DNA from 2 places in the Pseudonocardia sp. ICBG1034 genome. Region 2 is predicted to be linked to the other one. Evidence: riboswitches for the same ligand, from Rfam matches in the RefSeq annotation. Region 2 holds a riboswitch; the other holds the start of a gene.

Region 1 (9,393 bases), 1.5 Mb from region 2:
GGAAGTTCACCGTCCCCGGGCTGGGCGCGGGCGCGCCGGGCCGCCGCTCCCGGGCCCGCACCGACGCCGGTCGCGTCGTCCGTCCGTCCGGGGCCGGGACCACCCGTGCCGCGGACCTGCACCTGCCCGCGACCGTGCTCGCCGCCGCGCCGCACCAGGCCGGGCGCGGGCGCCGCGGGCCGGGCCTGCTGGTCCACCGCGACGACCTGCGCCGCGCCGAGCGGGAGGGCCGCGAGGGGAACCTGGTGCTGTTCGTCGTCGACGCGTCCGGCTCGATGGCCGCGCGCAAGCGGATGACCGCCGTCTCGGGGGCCGTGCTGGGCCTGCTCCGCGACGCCTACCAGCGCCGGGACAAGGTCGGGCTGGTCACCTTCCGGGCCCGGTCCGCGGAGCTGGCGCTGCCACCGACGTCGTCGGTGCCGACCGCCCAGCAGCGCCTGTCCCGGCTGCGCACCGGCGGGCGGACCCCGCTGGCCGGTGGCCTGCTCAAGGCCCGCGCCGTGCTCGACGCCGAGCGCCGCCGCGACCCGCGCCGCCGCCCGCTGGTCGTGCTGCTCACCGACGGGCGGGCCACGGTCGCCGCCCGCGACGGCGGGGACCCCGTCGCCGACTCCCGCCGCGCCGCCGGGCTGCTGGCCGCGGACGGGGTGCACACCGTCGTCGTCGACTGCGAGGCGGGCCACGTCCGCCTCGGGCTCGCCGCGCCGCTCGCCGCCGCCGCGGGCGGCGAGCTGGTGACACTCGACGAGCTGACCGCCGACAGCGTGGGCGACCTGGTCCGGGAGACCCGGTCCGCCCGCGCCGCCTGAGAGGAGACCACCGTGCCGCAGGGACAGGTGTCCGTCACGCCCACCGACGGGCTCACCACCCGCCAGCGTCGCAACCGGCCGCTGCTGGTCGTGCACACCGGGGTGATGAAGGGGAAGTCGACCGCGGCGTTCGGGATGGCGCTGCGCGGCTGGAACCAGGGCTGGTCGATCGGGGTGTTCCAGTTCGTGAAGTCCGCGAAGTGGAAGGTCGGCGAGGAGGAGGCGTTCCGCGCCCTGGGCGAGGTCCACTCCCGGACCGGGCAGGGCGGGCCCGTCGAGTGGCACAAGATGGGCTCGGGCTGGTCCTGGTCGCGCAAGGCCGGCAGCGAGACCGACCACGCCGCCGACGCCGCCGAGGGCTGGGCCGAGATCCGCCGCCGGATCGGGACCGAGGCGCACCGCGTCTACGTGCTCGACGAGTTCACCTACCCGCTCAAGTGGGGCTGGATCGACGTCGACGAGGTCGTCGACGTGCTCACGAACCGGCCCGGGCAGCAGCACGTCATCATCACCGGCCGCGACGCCCCGCAGGCCCTGGTCGACGCCGCCGACCTGGTCATGGAGACCACGAAGGTCAAGCACCCGATGGACGCCGGGCAGAAGGGCCAGCGGGGGATCGAGTGGTGAGCACGGCCCGCGCGCTGGTCGTCGCGGCGCCGTCGTCGGGGAGCGGGAAGACCACGGTCGCGACCGGGCTGATGGCCGCGCTGTCGCGGCGCGGCACCCGGGTCGCACCGTTCAAGATCGGGCCGGACTACATCGATCCCGGCTACCACACCCTGGCCGCGGGCCGCCCGGGCCGGAACCTCGACGTCGTCCTGCAGGGCGCCGACCGGCTCGCCCCGCTGGCCCGGCACGGGGCCCGGGACGCCGACGTCGCCGTCGTCGAGGGGGTGATGGGCCTGTTCGACGGCCGCATCGCCGACGGCGCCGGGTCCACCGCACAGGTCGCGGCGGCCCTGGGCGCGCCGGTGGTGCTGGTCGTCGACGTCCGGGGGCAGTCCCGGTCGCTGGCCGCGCTGCTGCACGGTTTCCGCAGCTTCGATGACTCCGTGCAGGTCGCCGGGGTGATCCTGAACCGGGTCGGGTCCGACCGGCACGCGCAGGTCTGCCGGGCCGCGGCCGAGGAGGTCGGGCTCCCGGTGCTGGGCGCGGTCCCGCGCCGTGCCGAGCTGGCGGTGCCCTCGCGGCACCTGGGCCTGGTCACCGCCGCCGAGCACGGCACCGCCGCGACCGCCGCGGTGGACGCGATGGCCGCGCTCGTCGCCGAGCACGTGGACCTGGACGCCGTCCTCGCGCTCGCCCGCCCGCTGCCCGGCGGACCCGTCTGGGACCCGGCGGCCGAGCTCGGGACGGACCCGGTGCCGGGCCGTCCGGTGGTCGCGCTCGCGGGGGGCCCGGCCTTCGGGTTCGGCTACGCCGAGCACGCCGAGCTGCTCAGCGCGGCCGGTGCCGACGTGACGACCTTCGACCCGCTGCGCGACCCCGCGCTCCCGGCGGGCACGGCCGCGCTCGTGCTGCCCGGCGGCTTCCCCGAGGAGCACGTCGGCGCGCTCGGGGACAACGCGCCGCTGCGGGCACAGGTCGCCGCGCTGGCCGCGTCCGGGGCGCCGGTGCACGCCGAGTGCGGCGGGCTGCTGTACCTGTGCCGCGACCTCGACGGGACACCGATGTGCGGGGTCCTCGACGCGTCGGCGGGGATGACACCGCGGCTCACCCTCGGCTACCGCGACGCGGTCGCGGTGTCGGCGTCGCCGCTGTTCGCGGCGGGTGAGCGGGCCGGGGCGCACGAGTTCCACCGGTGCGCGGTCACCCCGAGGGCCGGGGCCACCCCGGCCTGGGCGTGGCGCGGCGGCGAGCCGGAGGGCTACGTCGACGCCCGGGTGCACGCGTCGTTCCTGCACACCCACCCGGCCGGGGTGCCCGGCGCCGTCGCCCGGTTCGTCGCGGCGGCCCGCGCCGGCGCCCCGGCCGCGCTCGCATGATCACCGGCCGGGGAGCGGAGCGTCCGCGGGCCGAGCGCTCCGCTCCACGGCCGGTGGTCACCGTCGGGGTGGGGCTGCGGCCGGGCACGTCCGAGGCCGCGGTACGCGCGCTGCTGGACCGGGTCGCCGCCGCGCACGGGCTGGAGCTCGGGGACGCCGCAGTCGCCACCCTGGACCGGCGGGTGTGGGAACCGGGGTTGCGGGCGGCCGTCGCGCCGCGGGAACCGCACGGGTTCGCGGCCGCCGCGCTGGCCGCGGTCGCGGTGCCGCGGCCGGATGCCCGGGTCGCCGCGGCCGTCGGGACCCCGTCGGTCGCAGAGGCCGCCGCGCTGCTCGCCGCCGGCGACGGGGCCCACCTGGTCGTCGGTAAGACCGCTGGTCAGGGCGTCACCGTCGCCGTGGCCGCCCGATCGGCGGATGTGGGATTGCCCTCCGGGGTCTCCTCCGAAACATGCGGGCCCGGCTATCGTCCGGCGTCGCCGTCGAGCGGGGGGCCCGCGCAGGGAACCGCTGCCACCGCCGGGCGTCGGAGTCCGGGAGAGGAACGTCGTTGAACGCGCACCACGAGCAGTACCTGGTCGGGCTGGACCTGGCCGGCCGCCGGGCCGTCGTCGTCGGTGGGGGACAGGTCGCCCAGCGCCGTGTCGCCCGCCTGATCGCCGCGGGAGCGGTCGTCGAGGTCGTCTCGCCCGAGGTCACCCCGGCGGTCGAGGGCATGGCCTCGGCCGGGGAGATCACCTGGACGGCCCGCCGCTGGACCGACGGCGACCTCGCCGGCGCCTGGTACGCGATCGCGGCCACCGACGAGGCCGCGACCAACGCCGCCGTCGTCGCCGAGGCCGAGCGGGACCGCGTGTTCTGCGTCCGCGCCGACGACGGCGACAAGGGCACCGCGGTCACCCCCGCCACCGGCGGCTACGACGGGCTCACCGTCGGCGTGCTGGCCCGGGGCGCGCACCGGCGGTCCGCGGCCGTGCGCACCGCGCTGGTCGAGGCGCTGGCCGCCGGTGTCGTCGACGAGTCCGCCGAGCCCCCGCAGGCCGGTGTCGCGCTGGTCGGTGGCGGCCCGGGCGACCCGGAGCTGATCACCGTGCGCGGACGGCGGCTGCTGTCCCGCGCCGAGGTCGTCGTCGCCGACCGGCTCGGCCCGCGCGACATCCTCGACGAGCTGTCCCCCGAGGTCGAGGTCATCGACGCCTCGAAGATCCCCTACGGCCGCGCCATGGCCCAGGAGCGGATCAACGAGCTGCTCATCTCCCACGCCCGGGCCGGGAAGTTCGTGGTCCGCCTCAAGGGCGGTGACCCGTTCGTCTACGGCCGCGGGTTCGAGGAGGTCCAGGCGTGCGCCGCGGCCGGGGTGCCGGTGACCGTCGTCCCGGGCATCACCAGCGCCTTCGCCGCACCGGCCGTCGCCGGGACGCCGGTGAGCCACCGCGGGGTCGCGCACGAGATCGTCGTCGTGTCCGGGCACGTCGCGCCGGGTGACCCGCGCAGCCTCACCGACTGGACCGCGCTGGGCCGGATGACCGGCACCATCGTGCTGATGATGGCCGTGGAGCGGCTCGGGAAGTTCGCCGAGGCGCTGATCACCCACGGCCGCCCGGCCGACACCCCGGTGCTGATCGTGCAGGACGGCACCACCCGGATCGAGCGGTCGGTCCGCGCGACGCTGGAGACCGCCGAGCAGGTCGCGGCCGAGCAGGAGATCAGCCCGCCGGCGATCGTCGTGATCGGGCCCGTCGCGGGGCTGCAGGCGCCCGTCGGGGGGTGACCCCGACAACTCGTTGCACACTGCAAGTTTGCAATGTGCAACGATCGCGGGCGTGACGGACGAGATCGATGACGTCGTCGACGCGGTGATGACCGCGAGCCGGGCGATGCTCTCCGTGGTGGCCCGGTCCCTGGCCGCCGCGGGCGAGCACACCGGCGGTGACACGGCCGGCGACGTGACCCTGCCCCAGTACCGCGCGCTGGTCGTGCTGGCCCAGTACGGCACCCGGCGACCGGCCGACCTGGCCAGGGCGCTGACCGTGTCGGCGTCGACGGCGACCCGGATGTGCGACCGGCTGGTGACCCGCGGCCTCGTCGCGCGCACCCGCACCGGTGACGACCGCCGCGAGGTCGCCGTCGCGCTCAGTCCGGCCGGACGGGCGCTCGTCGACGAGGTCACCCGGCTGCGCCGCGCCGAGATGCACCGGCTGCTCGCGACGCTGCCCGCCGCCGAGCGCACCGCGGTCCGCGACGCGCTGCGCCGCTTCGCCGAGGCCGCGGGCGAGGTCGGCGAGACCGACTGGGCCGTCGCGCCCGTGCCCGCCGAGGACGGTGCCCGGTGACCGCGGTCCGCGCGCTGCACCGCGCGCTCGTCGGCACCCGGCCCGGGCTCGTCGGCCTGGCGACGGTCATCGGGATCGGCGCCGGCATCGGGTCGGTGCTGTTCCACGAGCTGATCCTCGGTGTGACGTGGCTGGTCACCGGCCGGGAGGACTTCTCCGACGCCGGCCGGGTCGCCTCGCCGCACCTGCCCGGGCTGGGGGTCTGGTTCCTGCTCGTCGCCCCGGTGCTCGGCGGCCTCGTGTACGGCCCGCTGGTCCAGCGGTTCGCGCCGGAGGCCCGCGGGCACGGGGTGCCGGAGGTGATGCTCGCCGTCGCGCGCCGGGGCGGGCGGATCCCGGCCACCGTCGCCGCGGTGAAGGCGCTCGCGTCGGGGATCTGCATCGGCACCGGCGGCTCCGTCGGCCGGGAGGGCCCGATCGTGCAGATCGGCTCCGCGCTCGGCTCGGCCATCGGGCAGTGGCTGCGGGTGCCCGCCACCCGGCTGGTCCTGATGGTCGCCTGCGGCGCCGCGGGCGGGATCTCCGCGACGTTCGACGCCCCGATCTCCGGGGTGGTGTTCGGCCTGGAGCTGATCCTGCGGTCGTTCAGCGCCGAGGCGTTCGGCGTGCTGGTGATCAGCTCGGTGGTCGCGAACGTCGTCGCCGAGGTGATCGCCGGGGACCGCGCGATCCTGACCCTGCCGCACTTCGACCTGGGCAGCCCCGCGCAGCTGCCGCTCTACGCGCTGCTCGGGCTGCTCGCGGGGCTGCTGGGCTGGGCCTTCGCCCGCATCCTCTACGCCGTCGAGGACGCCTGCGACGCCGTCTGGCGCGGCCCGGAGTGGCTGCGCCCGGCCGCCGGCGGGCTGCTGCTCGGCGCGCTGCTGCTGGCGCTGCCCCAGATGTACGGCGTGGGCTACCCGGTGCTGGAGGCCGCGATCGGCGGCCGGTACGTCGTCGGGTTCCTGCTCCTGCTCGTCGTCGGGAAGATCCTCGCCTCCAGCCTCACCATCGGCATCGGCGGCTCCGGCGGGGTCTTCGCGCCGTCGCTGTTCGTCGGCGGCACCGCCGGGACCGCCTTCGGCTACGCCGCCGCGGGCCTGTTCCCCGCGCTCGACCTGCACCCCGGCGCGTTCGGCCTGGTCGGCATGGCGGCGGTGTTCGCGGGGGCCGCGCACGCCCCGATCACCGCGGTGCTCATCGTGTTCGAGCTCACCGGCGACTACGCCCTGATCCTGCCGCTGATGGCCGCCGTCGTCCTGGCCACCGGCCTGTCGAACCTGGTGTCGCGGGACAACATCTACACGCTCAAGCTGCTGCGACGCGGGATCGACCTCGCCGCCGACACCCCGACCGACGAGGCACTGCGCCGGGTCGTCGTCGCCCAGGTCATGCGGCCCGCCGACGGCACGACGCCCGACCCGGAGCTGCCCGCCCTGGACCCGCACGGCTCCGTGCACGACGTCCTCGGGGTGCTCGCCGCGCACCGGGGCGCCGCGCTGCCCGTGCGGGAGGGGCCGGACGGGCCGCTGCTCGGGACGCTGACCGAGCACGACCTGCTCGACCATCTGCGGGGAGTGGCCGGGCGGGGGACGGTTGACCGCTAACCCGGTCGCGTGATGGGCTCCGGCCGACGACGGAACAGGAAGCCGGTGCGAGTCCGGCGCGGTCCCGCCACTGTCACCGGGGAGTGCCCTCCCCACACCGGCGCCACCGCCCGCGAGGGTGGGAAGGCCGGGGAGGGCGTACCGATCCGGGAGCCAGGACACTGCCCGTCGTCGCGGATTCCCACTGATGAGGGCGCGGACCCTCGAGGAGGACATGCGATGAGCCACGACCTGGCGGTGCTCGGTACCGATCCGTCCGGCGACGACGCGTCCCGCACGGGTGCGCACGACCTGTTGGCCGAGGCCGGGACGGTCTTCGCCTTCCCGCAGGCCGAGTCGACCGCCCTGTTCTACGCCGAGGCGTGGCGGGTCGAGCCGGTCACACCGCGCGACGCCGTCGCCCGGATCGGGGCCTGGGCCGCCGCCGGGCCCGCCGATGCCGCGGTGCTGCTGGTCGGGGGCGACCCCGCGGGCGACGCCGCGCTCGGCGCCGTCCTCGACGGTCTGGCCCGCACCGCTCCCACGCTGCGCGTCCGGATCGCCGAGGGCAGCCGCGTCGCACCGCCGCACCGCAGCCCGCTGATCGGCTGAACCCACCCGGGGCCCGGGCTCAGGCCCGCCAGCTGCCCAGCGGGTCGGCCCGGGTGAGGTCAGGATCGGCGGCGTCGAGCGTGCGGGTGCGGCCGGGGCCGGTGAGCGCGGTCTCGAACCGCACGGTGACCCGCCCGTGCCCGGCGCCCTGGACCCAGCCGTGGCCGTGCTCGGGGTGGGCGACGTCGTCGCCGGCGCGCCAGGGCCGGTCCGGGTCGGGTTCGCGGTCGGGCCGGTCCGGGCGGATCGGGCCGGGCGCGTCGCCGGGCTCCTCGGTCGCGCCGGTCCCGGTGGCCGCGTCGTTCTCCGGAGCTGCGTCGAGCACGGTCACCCCCGCCGCGGCGGCCGGGCGGGCGGCCGCGGGCGGGGCGTCGGGGGCCGGGGCCGTCGTCCACCCGCTCTCCGACGGCACCGCGTCGAACAGCGCCAGTGGCGGCTCGTCGCCGAAGCCGGACACCGACACCCCCAGCAGCCGCACCCCGCCCTCGCCGACGGCGCCCTCGGCCAGCCGCCGGGCCACCGCGACCAGGGTCGCCAGGTCCCGGGTCCCGAAGGGGGTCGTCTCGGACCGGGTGTGGGTGGTGAAGTCCCCGGTCCGCGCCTTCACCGTGACGGTTCGGGCGGTCCGGCCGTCGGCGACCAGGCGCCGGTGCACGGCGACGCAGATCGACTCCACCGCGGTGTGCACCGCGCTCATCGCGGTCAGGTCGGCGTCGAAGGTCGTCTCCGCGCTGATCTGCTTGGCCGCGCCGCGCGGGGCGACCGGACGGTCGTCGACACCGCGGGCCAGGCGGTGCAGCTCGGACCCGACGGCACCGCCCAGCACCCCGGCGACCTCGCGGGCGTCCATCGCGGCGAGCTGTCCGATCGTCTCGATCCCGATCTTCCGCAGTGCCTCGCCGGAGACCGGCCCGATGCCCCACAGCGACCGCACCGGGAGCGGGTCGAGCACGGCGGCCTGCTCGGCGTGGGCGATCACCCGCAGCCCGTCCGGCTTGGCCAGCTCGGAGGCGATCTTCGCGACCTGCTTGCCCGACCCGGCACCCACCGAGGCGGGCAGCCCGGTGCGCTCGCGCACCGCGCCGCGCAGCCGGGTGCCCCACTCCCGCACCCGGTCCGGGGAGGCCCCCACGAGGTCGGGCGGCTCCACGAACGCCTCGTCGACCGACACCGGCTCGAGCACCGGGGAGAACTCGCCGAGGACGGCCATGACCTCCTCGGACAGCGCCTTGTACAGCGAGAACCGGGGCGGCAGGACGGTCGCGTGCGGGCAGCGCCGCCGCGCCTGCCCCATCGGCATCGCCGAGCGGGCCCCGAACACCCGCGCCTGGTAGCTCGCCCCCGCGACGACGCCGCGCGGTCCCGCGCCGCCGACCAGGACCGGCCGGTCGGCCAGGGTGGGCCGGGTCAGCTGTTCGACGGAGGCGAAGAACGCATCCATGTCGAGATGCAGCACCCAGCGGTCGGCCGCCGCGGTCACCTCACCATCACCCGTGCATCGTGCCCCGGCGCACCGACAGGACCGCGTCGCCGTCGGCGACGGTGACGACCGGGGCCACCGGTCCCGCCCCGGCGACGGCGCCCGGGTGGTCGTCGAGGCCGGTGGCGACGTCGGCGACCCACCAGCTCCCGCCGGTGCCGGTCCAGCCCAGCACCCGGGCCGGGGCGTGCGGCGGGGACAGCGTGATCGCGTCCATCGGACTCGACAGGCCCTCGCCGGTGGCCTTGAGCAGCGCCTCCTTGCGGGTCCAGGTGACCAGGAACCCGGTGCCGTCGGGCGTGCCCGCGGCGAGCTCGGCGGGGGAGAGGGCGTGCCGGACGAGACCGTCGAGGCCGGACAGCGGGCGGTGCGCCTCGACGTCGACGCCGACCGGGCCGGTCCCGACCGCGACGCCGACCAGCGAGCCGGAGTGGGTCAGCGAGAACCCGGGGTCGTCGCCGCGCCCGGCCAGGCGAGGCTTGCCGTGCGGCTCCCCGCAGCGACAGGTCCGGTCCAGGACGAGCGCGGCGGGGTCGGCGTCGAGCCGCTCGGCGAGCACGAGCCGGGCCAGGGCGTGCGCGGCGAGGTAGCGGGCGCGGTCCTCGTGCC
Region 2 (9,393 bases):
CCGGCGACGCGGCCGAGGTCGTCCTGGGGCCCGACGCGACCGACGAGCAGGTGGAACGGCTGCGCACCGAGCTGGGTACCGGCCTCCCGGCCGCGGAGCGGCTCGGCGACTGGCTCGGCGGACTCGTCACGGGCGACCTGAAGAACTCGCTGGTGACCGGGCGGCCCGTCGTCGACGAGGTGGCGGACCGCCTCGGGAGCACCGTGCTGCTCGCCGCGCTGGGGCTCGCCGTCATGGTCCCGCTCGGGGTCGCCGTCGGCACCGCGGCGGGACGCAGGCCGGGCAGCGTCGTGGACCGGGTCTCCACGGCGACGGTGTCGGCGCTGCAGGCCGCTCCGCAGTTCGCGACCGGGCTGCTGCTGGTCGGGCTCTTCTCGCTGCAGCTCGGCTGGCTCCCCGCGACCGCCGGTGGCGGGTCCCTGCTCGGCCCGGCGGTGCTGGTGCTGCCGGTCGTCGTGCTGGTCGCGGCGCAGCTGGGGTGGCTGTCACGCCAGATCCGCCAGGGCGTGCTGCAGACCGATCGGGCACCGCACGTCACCCACCTGCGCCGGCTGGGCCTGCCCGAGCGCGACGTGCTGCTGCGCCACGTGCTCCCCGGCGGGCTCGCGCCGTCGGTGCAGCAGCTCGCCCGGATCGTCGAGGGCACGCTCGGCGGGGTCGTCGTCGTCGAGGCGCTGTTCGCGCTGCCCGGGGTGGGGGCCGGGGTGGTCGACGCGGTGCAGAACCGCGACATCCCGCTGATCCAGGGCTACGCGCTGCTCGCCGCCCTCGTCACCATCACGGTCAACCTGGTGGCCGACGCGGCGACCGCACGGCTGAGCCCGGTACGGGAGGACGAGCCGTGAGCCGGGTGCCGGTGACGACCGCGGTCGCCGCGCTGCTCGCCGGGGTGCCGCTGCTGTGCGCCGTCGCCGGGCCCGTCCTCGCGCCGCTGCTCCCGGTCCCGGGCGGGTCCGGCGCGCTGCTCCCGCCCGGGCCGGGGCACCCGCTGGGCACCGACGCGCTGGGCCGCGACGTGCTGACGTTGGCGCTCACCGGTGGCACCACCGTCGTCACGCTCGTCGTCGGCACACTGGTGCTGGCCTACGCGGCCGGGGTCCCGCTGGGACTGGTGCTCGCCGCGGCCGGGCGCCGGTGGGCGGTGCTGCTCACCCAGCGGACGCTGGACGTACTGCTGGTCCTGCCGTCGTTGCTGGTGCTGCTGGTGCTCGCCGGCACCGGACGGCGCGGTGTCGGCTGGCTGCTGGTCGCCACCGCGCTGCTGCAGCTGCCCGCGGTCGTCCGGGTGGTCCGGGGGGCCGCCGGGGCCCCCGCGCGGCGGGTGGCGCTGGAGACGATGACGCAGAACGGCGAGCGGTGGTGGCGGATCCACGTCGTCGAGACCGGGCGGTTCGTCGCCGGGCCGGTGCTCGTCGACGCCGGGACGCGCGGCGTGCTCGTGCTGACCGTGCTGACCAGCGCGAGCTTCCTCGGGGTCGGGCTGCCACCGGACACCGTCGACTGGGCGGTGGTGATCGAGCAGAACGCGGCGTCGCTGTTCCTCGCCCCGTACGCGCTGCTGGTGCCGGCGGGTCTGCTCGTCGCGCTCGCCGCGGGGACGAACGTGCTGGTGGACCGGCTCGCGGACCGGACGGGGGCGGTCGTGTGAGCGCGCTGTCGGTCCGCGGGCTGACCGCACGCACCGTCGACGGGACGGTGCTCCTCGACGGCGTCGACCTCGATCTCGCGCCCGGTGCGGTGCTCGCCGTCATCGGGCCGTCCGGGGCGGGGAAGTCGACGCTCGGGCTGGCGTTACTCGGCGAGGCCGCCACCGGGGTGGCGCTCGACGGGTCGGTGCGGATCGGGCCCGCCGAGCTGCTCGGCGTCGCCCCGCGGGAGCTGCGGACGCGCCGCGCCGGGCGGGTCGGGCACCTCCCGCAGCACCCGGGCCGGGTCCTGGACCCGGTGCGTCGGGTCGGGCCGGTCCTCGACGAGCTCGCCGCGACCGTGCACGGTCGCGGTCGACGGCACCGGACCGCCCGGGCCCGGGCGGTCACCGAGGCCTGCGAGCGGGCCGGCCTCGGAGCCGAGCCGCACCTGCTCCGCCGCCACCCGCACCGGCTCTCCGGCGGACAGCAGCAGCGGGTCGCGCTGGCCCAGACGCTGGTGCCCGGGCCGGCCGTCGTCGTCCTCGACGAGCCGACCACCGGACTGGACCCGGTCACCACCGACGCGGTGCTCGACCGGCTCGCCGTGCTGGCCGCCGGCTCCACGGCGCTCGTGCTGCTCACCCACGACCTCGACGCCGTCCGCAGGCTCGCCGCCGCCGTCCCGGTGACGCTGCTGGAGCTCGCCGCGGGCCGGGTCGTGCGCACCGGCCCGGCCGCCGCGCTGCTCGGTGCACCCGCCCCGACCGCGTCCCGGCCACCACCGGCGGCGGTCGGGGCGATGCTCGAGGTGACGGATCTGGGGGTCCGGGCCGCGGGCGGGGCGCAGCTGCTGTCCGGGGTGGACCTCGCCGTCGGGCGGGGCGGGTTCGTCGCGCTGACCGGGCCCTCGGGGGCGGGCAAGACGACGCTCGGCCGGGCCCTGGCCGGGCTGACCCCCTGCTCGGGGACCGTCCGCGTCGGCGGCCGGGACCCGGCGGGCGACCGGCGCGCCGTGCAGTACGTCCACCAGGACTGCCGGTCCGCGTTCCTCGACCACCGCCCGGTCCTCGACCAGGTCGCCCGGCCGGCCGTGCTGCTGCGCGGGCGGTCCCCGGCCGACGCCCGCGCCGCCGCCGTCGCGCTGCTGGAGCGGCTCGGGGTCCCCGCCGCGACGGCCGCGCGCCGCCCGGGCGGGCTGTCCGGCGGTCAGCTCCAGCGCGCCTCGGTGGCGAGGGCCCTGCTCGCCGGGCCCGCGGTACTGGTGGCCGACGAGGCCACCTCGGCGCTGGACGGCGGGCACCGCGCGCTGCTGCTCGCCGAGCTGCGGCGCGTCTGCCGGGAGGACGGCACCGCGGTGCTGCTGATCAGCCACGACCCGGTCGCCGTCGCGTCGGCGGACCGGGTCGTGACCCTCGTCGACGGCCGGGTGGCCGCGGCACCGCAGCCGGTCCCGGCCGGCTGAGCCGGAGCGTTCAGGCGCCCGCGTGCTCGCGCAGCAGCTGCGCGGTCTCCCGGGTGACCTCGGCGTGCAGCCGGCAGTGCTCGTGGTGGTCGGCGTGCGCGCCGCAGGCGGCCGAGCTGGCCTCGCAGGCGAGCGCGGCCGCCGACGCGGCGGCCTCGCCGACCGCCTTGTCCCCGGTCCGGCGGCCGAGCACGCTCGCGGCCGCGGTACAGAGGTCGGCGGCGTCGAGGGCGAGGAGCACCTCGGTCTCCATGCCGCCGGAGGCGACCATGGCCGAGGCGCAGGCGGTGCTCGCGCGGGCGGCGTCGTGCAGCTTCTCGACGACGGTGGCCGGGGTGCTGACGCCGGCGGCCTCGAGGACGTGGTGGCTCATGGGGATCTCCTGGTGTCCGGGGTGTGGGACCGGAGGGTTCCCGCGTGGCGGTGGCCGCACTCACCGGATTGTCACCCTCGACGTCTGAACAATCCGTCATATGTCACGTAGGGTCGGACCATGTCTGCGCTGTCCGCCGTCACCGTCTGCCGGGGATGCTGCTGCGGCTCCGGTCGCAAGCACCCGGGCCTGGACCGGCCCCACCACGACGGGCTGCTCGACCGGCTCACCCGGGGCATCGAGGGCCACGCGCGGCTGCGGACCAGCGAGTGCCTCGGCCCGTGCGCCGACTCCGACGTCGTCGTGGTCGGACCCACCCCGGCCGCGCGACGGGCCGGTGCGCGGCCCGTGTGGCTGCGTGCGGTCCTGGACGCTGCGACGACCGACGCCGTCGCCGACTGGATCCGCGCGGGCGGACCGGGTACGGCGCCCCGCCCGGCCGTCCTCGACGGGCACGTGTTCACCCCCGGCCTGCGCGCCTCGGACACCGGGCGGGCCGCCGGATGACCCCGCCCGAGCTGTCCCGGCGCCGGGTGCTGACCGGCGCGCTCGGCGTCGCCGCGCTCGCCCTCACCGGCTGCTCCGGCGGCGGGACAGGCGAGGAGCGGCTGCGGGTCGCCTTCGCGACCGGCGGCTCGCGCGAGTCGCTGGACCCGCACGTCCTGCCGCTCTACGTCGACCAGGCCCGGGCCAAGGCGTGCTTCGACACCCTCACCGGGTGGTCGCAGGACATGACCCCCGAGCCGCGGCTGGCCGAGTCCTGGGAGAGCGACGCGACCGGGCGGCGGTGGCGGATCCGGCTGCGCGCGGCCCGCTTCCACGACGGCTCCCCGCTCACCGCCGACGACGTGCTCGCCACCCTGGCCCGCATCACCGACCCGGCGACCACCGCGATCGCCGCGACCCTGTTCCGCGACCTCGACGCGGCCGCCTCGCGGGCGGTGTCGCCGAGCGAGGTCGAGCTGGTGCTGACCCGGCCGAACACGCTGTTCCCGCTGGCCTGGGGCGCGCCCGGTACCGAGATCGTCAAGGCCGGGACGACGTCGTTCGACCGTCCGAACGGGACCGGGCCGTTCCGGCTCGCGTCGTTCACCCCGGGCGGGTCCACCGTCTACACCGCGTCGGAGGATCACTGGGACGGCGCGCCCGGCGTACGTGAGCTGGAGTTCCTGCCCGTCGACGACGAGGCCGCCCGGATCGGCGCCCTGCTGTCCGGCCAGGTGCACTACGCCCACGACCTCACCCCCACCGGCGCCGCCCGGCTGGGGGGCGAGCAGCGCGCCTCGGCGCTGTCCGCGCCGGCCTCGGCGAGCCAGTTCCTGGTGATGCGGGTGAACCGGGCACCGTTCTCCGACCCGCGGCTGCGCGAGGCGGTGCGGCTGGGCATCGACCGCGAGGAGCTCGTGCGGGTCGTGCTGCTCGGGCGCGGCCGGGTCGGCGACGACATGTTCGGCCAGGGACTGCGCTACCACCCGGCGGGGGTGGGCCCGGTGGCACGGGACGTCGCGCGGGCCCGCGCGCTCGTCACCGAGGCCGGGGCGCAGGGGGCGGCGATCGAGCTGCAGACCAGCGGCGCCGACCCGACCTTCGACGCCGCCACCGCACTCGTCGCGCGCCAGCTCGGCGAGGTCGGGTTGCGGGTCACCGCGCGGCCGCTGCCGTCGTCGGGCTACTTCCGGGCCATCCGGCAGCAGGGCGTGTTCTCCCAGAACAGCACCGGCTCGCTGCCGATCCCGGACTACATCGGACGCCGGATGCTGACCAGCACCCCGACCTACGACTTCACCGGCTACCGCAGCCCGGAGATCGACCGCCTCTACTACGCCGCCGTCGCCACCACCGACGACGCCGCGCGCACCGACGCGTTCGCCCGGATCCTCGGTCTGCTGCGCACCGAGTCGGGCGCCCTGGTGTGGGGTGTGCGGGACTGGAACGTCGGCGTGGCGGCCGGGCTCACCGGGCTGGAGGCGGCCCGGCCGAACACGTTCGCCTGGGCGAACTTCGCGCGCGCCCGGCTCGGGTGATCAGCGGATCGCGACCAGGGTCCGCCGGTCGAAGGTCTGGGTGAGCGTCCCGACCTCGGTGAACCCGGCGCCGGACAGCGCCTGCTCCCAGGCCGGTAGCGACGACCCGCCGGTGACCCGGCCGGCGAAGCGGCGCTCCCGCTCGGCGAACCCGTCGGCCAGGGCGGGCTCGTCGGCGAGCGCGTCCCACCAGGCCCGGAAGTCCTCGCCGGTCGCCAGTCCCCGGTCGGTGCGCTCGACCCGCAGGGTGCGGGTCAGCTCGGCCAGGCGTGGCCGGGCGGGGTCGGCGAGCAGGGTGTCGACGTCCACGAACACCCCGCCGGGGCGCAGCACGGACGCGAGGCGCTGCGCGAGCCCGGGCAGCGCGTGCTCGGGCAGCCAGTGCAGGGCGGTGGCCGAGACGGCCGCGTCGAACGGCCCGCCGCCGACGGCGTCGGTCCACCCGGGACGCGAGAGGTCGGCGTCGACCCAGTGGACGCGCTCGCCGGTGGTCCGCCGGGCCAGCTCCAGCATGACCGGGTCGACGTCGACGCCGACCACCTCGGCCCCGGTCCAGCGCGCCGCCGCGCGGGCCGCGAACGACCCGGGCCCACAGGCGAGGTCGAGCAGCCGGGCGGGGGTGCCGGCGAGCCGGTCGACGACGTCGAGCGCCAGCGCGAACAGTTCTTCCCGGTCGGGGATGTAGCGCTCCTGCTGGGCGTCCCACCGGCGCAGCCAGTGCTCGGCGTCGAGGTCCGTTCCGGTGGTCATCGCACTCTCCTGCACAACGGTGGCAACAGTGCGGCCGACGGTATCCGCGCGGACCCGTCGAACGGAAGGGACCGCCGGGCCCGTGACCGGCGACGTTCACCGTGCGTGACTCGATGGTCGTCGAAACCGGAACCGATAGGGGGGTCGATCGTGTCCAGACCCCAGATGTAGTGTCCGGGGCGCTGGTGGTTCACCGGTCCGCACGGGCCGGTGAGGCAAGAGGGAACCCGGTGGGAATCCGGGACTGCCCCGCAGCGGTGAACGGGAACGACCGCCGTCAACAGCACTGGGAGTGATCCCGGGAAGCGACGGCCAGTAGGTGTGCGCAGTGCGCCCGTGAGTCCGAAGACCTGCCACCGGTGCGCGTGCCGACCGGTGCGCGCTGCTCCGGGGCCTCGTGGGACGGCGCCAGGGTGCGGTGGGCCGCCGACGACACGCCGACCCACCGCCTCCTCGTACCGCGCCCGCCCCCGGAGGGACGGCGACTCGCGAGGAGAGAGCCCGTGACGGCTTCCACCGCTGCACCGGCAGCAGCACCACCGGCCCTGCGCGTCATCCGGCGCGACGGGTCCGAGACCGGATTCGACGCCACGAAGATCTCGGTGGCGACGACCAAGGCGTTCCTGGCGGTCGAGGGGGACTCGGGCGCGGCGTCGTCGCGGCTGCACCACCTCGTCGCCGGACTGACCGACCAGGTCGTCGCGGCGCTGACCCGGCACCCGGCGCGCGCCGTGCACGTCGAGCAGATCCAGGACCAGGTCGAGCTCGCCCTGATGCGCGGAGGCCACCACAAGGTCGCCCGCTCCTACGTGCTCTACCGCGAGCAGCAGGCCAGGGCCCGGGCGCACGACGGCGGGGACACCGCCGCCGCGGACGCCCCGGTCGTGCACGTCACCCATCCCGACGGCAGCCGGGCCCCGCTGGACCGGGTCCGCGTCGCCGCGGTGCTCGACGAGGCCTGCGCCGGCATCGAGGACGTGACCCCGGACAGGGTGCTCGCCGAGCTGGACCGCACGATCTACGACGGCATCACCGCCGACGAGCTGGCCCAGGCACTGGTCCTGGCCGCCCGCACCCTGGTCGAGCGCGAGCCCGCGTACTCCCTGGTGGCCTCGCGACTGCTGCTGGACCGGCTGCGCGCCGAGGCCGTGTCGCACCTGTCGGACACCCGGGAGACCCCGGACCACGCGACGATGGCCGAGCGGTACGCGGCCTACACGAAGGACTACCTGCGCCACGCCATCGCGATCGGTCTGGTCGACCCCGAGCTCGCGACCTTCGACCTGGACCGGGTCACCGCCGCGATCCGCCCCGAGCGCGACCTGCAGATCGGCTTCCTCGGCCTGCAGACCCTCTACGACCGCTACTTCCTGCACGAGCGCGGCGTGCGCTTCGAGCTGCCGCAGGCGTTCTTCCTGCGGGTCGCGATGGGGCTGGCGGTCCGCGAGGTCGACCGCGAGGCGCGGGCGGTCGAGTTCTACGAGCTCCTGTCGAGCTTCGACTTCATGGCCTCGACCCCGACGCTGTTCAACTCGGGCACCACCCGCCCCCAGCTGTCGTCGTGCTTCCTCACCACCGTCGACGACGACCTGGAGTCGATCTTCGGCGGCTACCGCAACAACGCGCTGCTGGCGAAGTACTCCGGCGGGCTGGGCAACGACTGGACCCCGGTCCGGGGGCTCGGCGCGCACATCCGGGGCACGAACGGCGTCTCCCAGGGCGTGGTGCCGTTCCTCAAGATCGCGGGGGACACCGCCGTCGCGGTGAACCAGGGCGGCAAGCGCAAGGGCGCGGCGTGCGCCTACCTGGAGACCTGGCACGTCGACATCGAGGAGTTCCTCGACCTGCGCAAGAACACCGGCGACGACCGCCGCCGCACCCACGACATGAACACCGCGAACTGGGTGCCCGACGAGTTCCTGCGCCGGGTGCAGGCCGACGCGCAGTGGACGCTGTTCTCCCCGGACGAGGTGCCCGACCTGCACGACCTCTACGGCACCGCGTTCGCGCAGCGGTACCGCGAGTACGAGGCGGCCGCGGCGCGCGGGGAGATCCGGGTGCACCGCACGGTGCGCGCGGTCGAGCTGTGGCGCCGGATGCTGACCATGCTGTTCGAGACCGGGCACCCGTGGATCACGTTCAAGGACCCGTGCAACCTGCGCAGCCCGCAGCAGCACGCCGGGGTGGTGCACTCGTCGAACCTGTGCACCGAGATCACCCTCAACACCCGCGCCGGCGACGAGGGCGAGGTCGCGGTCTGCAACCTGGGCTCGGTGAACCTCGCCGCGCACGTCACCGCGGACGGGCTCGACGCCGACAGGCTGCGCCGCACGGTGACCACCGCGGTGCGGATGCTCGACAACGTCGTGGACATCAACTTCTACACGATTCCCGAGGCCCGCCGGTCCAACCTGCGTCACCGCCCGGTCGGCCTGGGCCTCATGGGCTTCTCCGACGCGCTGTTCACCCAGCGCATCGCGCCCGGCAGCGACGCGGCGGTGCAGTTCGCCGACCGCAGCGCGGAGGCGCTGTCGTTCCACGCGATCACCGCCTCGTCGGACCTGGCGGTCGAGCGCGGCCGCTACGCCAGCTTCGACGGGTCGCTGTGGAGCCGCGGGATCCTGCCGCTGGACTCGCTCGAGCTGCTGGCCGCGGCCCGCGGCGACGGCGAGCTCGACGTCGACCGGTCGTCCACGCTGGACTGGGCGTCGCTGCGGGAGAAGGTCGTCGCACAGGGGATGCGCAACTCCAACGTCCTCGCGATCGCACCCACTGCGACGATCTCGAACATCTGCGGGGTCGGGCAGTCGATCGAGCCGATCCACCTCAACCTGTACGTGAAGTCCAACATGTCCGGCGACTTCACGGTGATCAACCCGCACCTGGTCCGCGACCTCAAGGACCGCGGGCTGTGGGACGAGGTGATGGTCGCCGACCTCAAGTACTTCGACGGGTCGCTGGCCGAGATCGACCGGGTCCCCGCCGACCTGAAGGAGCTCTACGCGACCGCGTTCGAGATCGAGCCGCGCTGGCTCGTGGCCGCCGCCTCGCGCCGGCAGAAGTGGCTGGACCAGGCGCAGTCGCTGAACCTCTACCTCGCCGCCCCCAGCGGCCGGGCGCTCGACGAGCTCTACCGCCTCGCCTGGCGCTCCGGGC

The links. Region 2 has a riboswitch for cobalamin ahead of KPF22_RS04650 (ribonucleoside-diphosphate reductase subunit alpha). Riboswitches for the same ligand answer to the same signal wherever they lie in the genome.
Region 1: linked by a shared signal. The riboswitch ahead of KPF22_RS11465 (hypothetical protein) and the one ahead of KPF22_RS04650 (ribonucleoside-diphosphate reductase subunit alpha) in region 2 are both predicted to bind cobalamin.

Annotation. Positions count from the first base shown of each region.
Region 1 covers NZ_JAHLEK010000015.1:2,111,620-2,121,012, forward strand. The annotation lists gene KPF22_RS11430 (putative cobaltochelatase) at 1-809, shown strand, start outside; gene cobO (cob(I)yrinic acid a,c-diamide adenosyltransferase) at 822-1,436, shown strand; gene KPF22_RS11440 (cobyrinate a,c-diamide synthase) at 1,430-2,794, shown strand; gene KPF22_RS11445 (cobalamin biosynthesis protein) at 2,791-3,348, shown strand; gene cobA (uroporphyrinogen-III C-methyltransferase) at 3,345-4,565, shown strand; gene KPF22_RS11455 (MarR family winged helix-turn-helix transcriptional regulator) at 4,618-5,127, shown strand; gene KPF22_RS11460 (chloride channel protein) at 5,124-6,713, shown strand; cobalamin riboswitch at 6,710-6,898, shown strand; gene KPF22_RS11465 (hypothetical protein) at 6,933-7,304, shown strand; gene KPF22_RS11470 (DNA polymerase IV) at 7,324-8,745, opposite strand; gene KPF22_RS11475 (4'-phosphopantetheinyl transferase superfamily protein) at 8,792-9,393, opposite strand, start outside.
Region 2 covers NZ_JAHLEK010000015.1:633,766-643,158, reverse strand. The annotation lists gene KPF22_RS04685 (ABC transporter permease) at 1-845, shown strand, start outside; gene KPF22_RS04680 (ABC transporter permease subunit) at 842-1,648, shown strand; gene KPF22_RS04675 (ABC transporter ATP-binding protein) at 1,645-3,090, shown strand; gene KPF22_RS04670 (hypothetical protein) at 3,101-3,463, opposite strand; gene KPF22_RS04665 (hypothetical protein) at 3,584-3,970, shown strand; gene KPF22_RS04660 (ABC transporter substrate-binding protein) at 3,967-5,487, shown strand; gene KPF22_RS04655 (trans-aconitate 2-methyltransferase) at 5,488-6,237, opposite strand; cobalamin riboswitch at 6,407-6,610, shown strand; gene KPF22_RS04650 (ribonucleoside-diphosphate reductase subunit alpha) at 6,741-9,393, shown strand, end outside.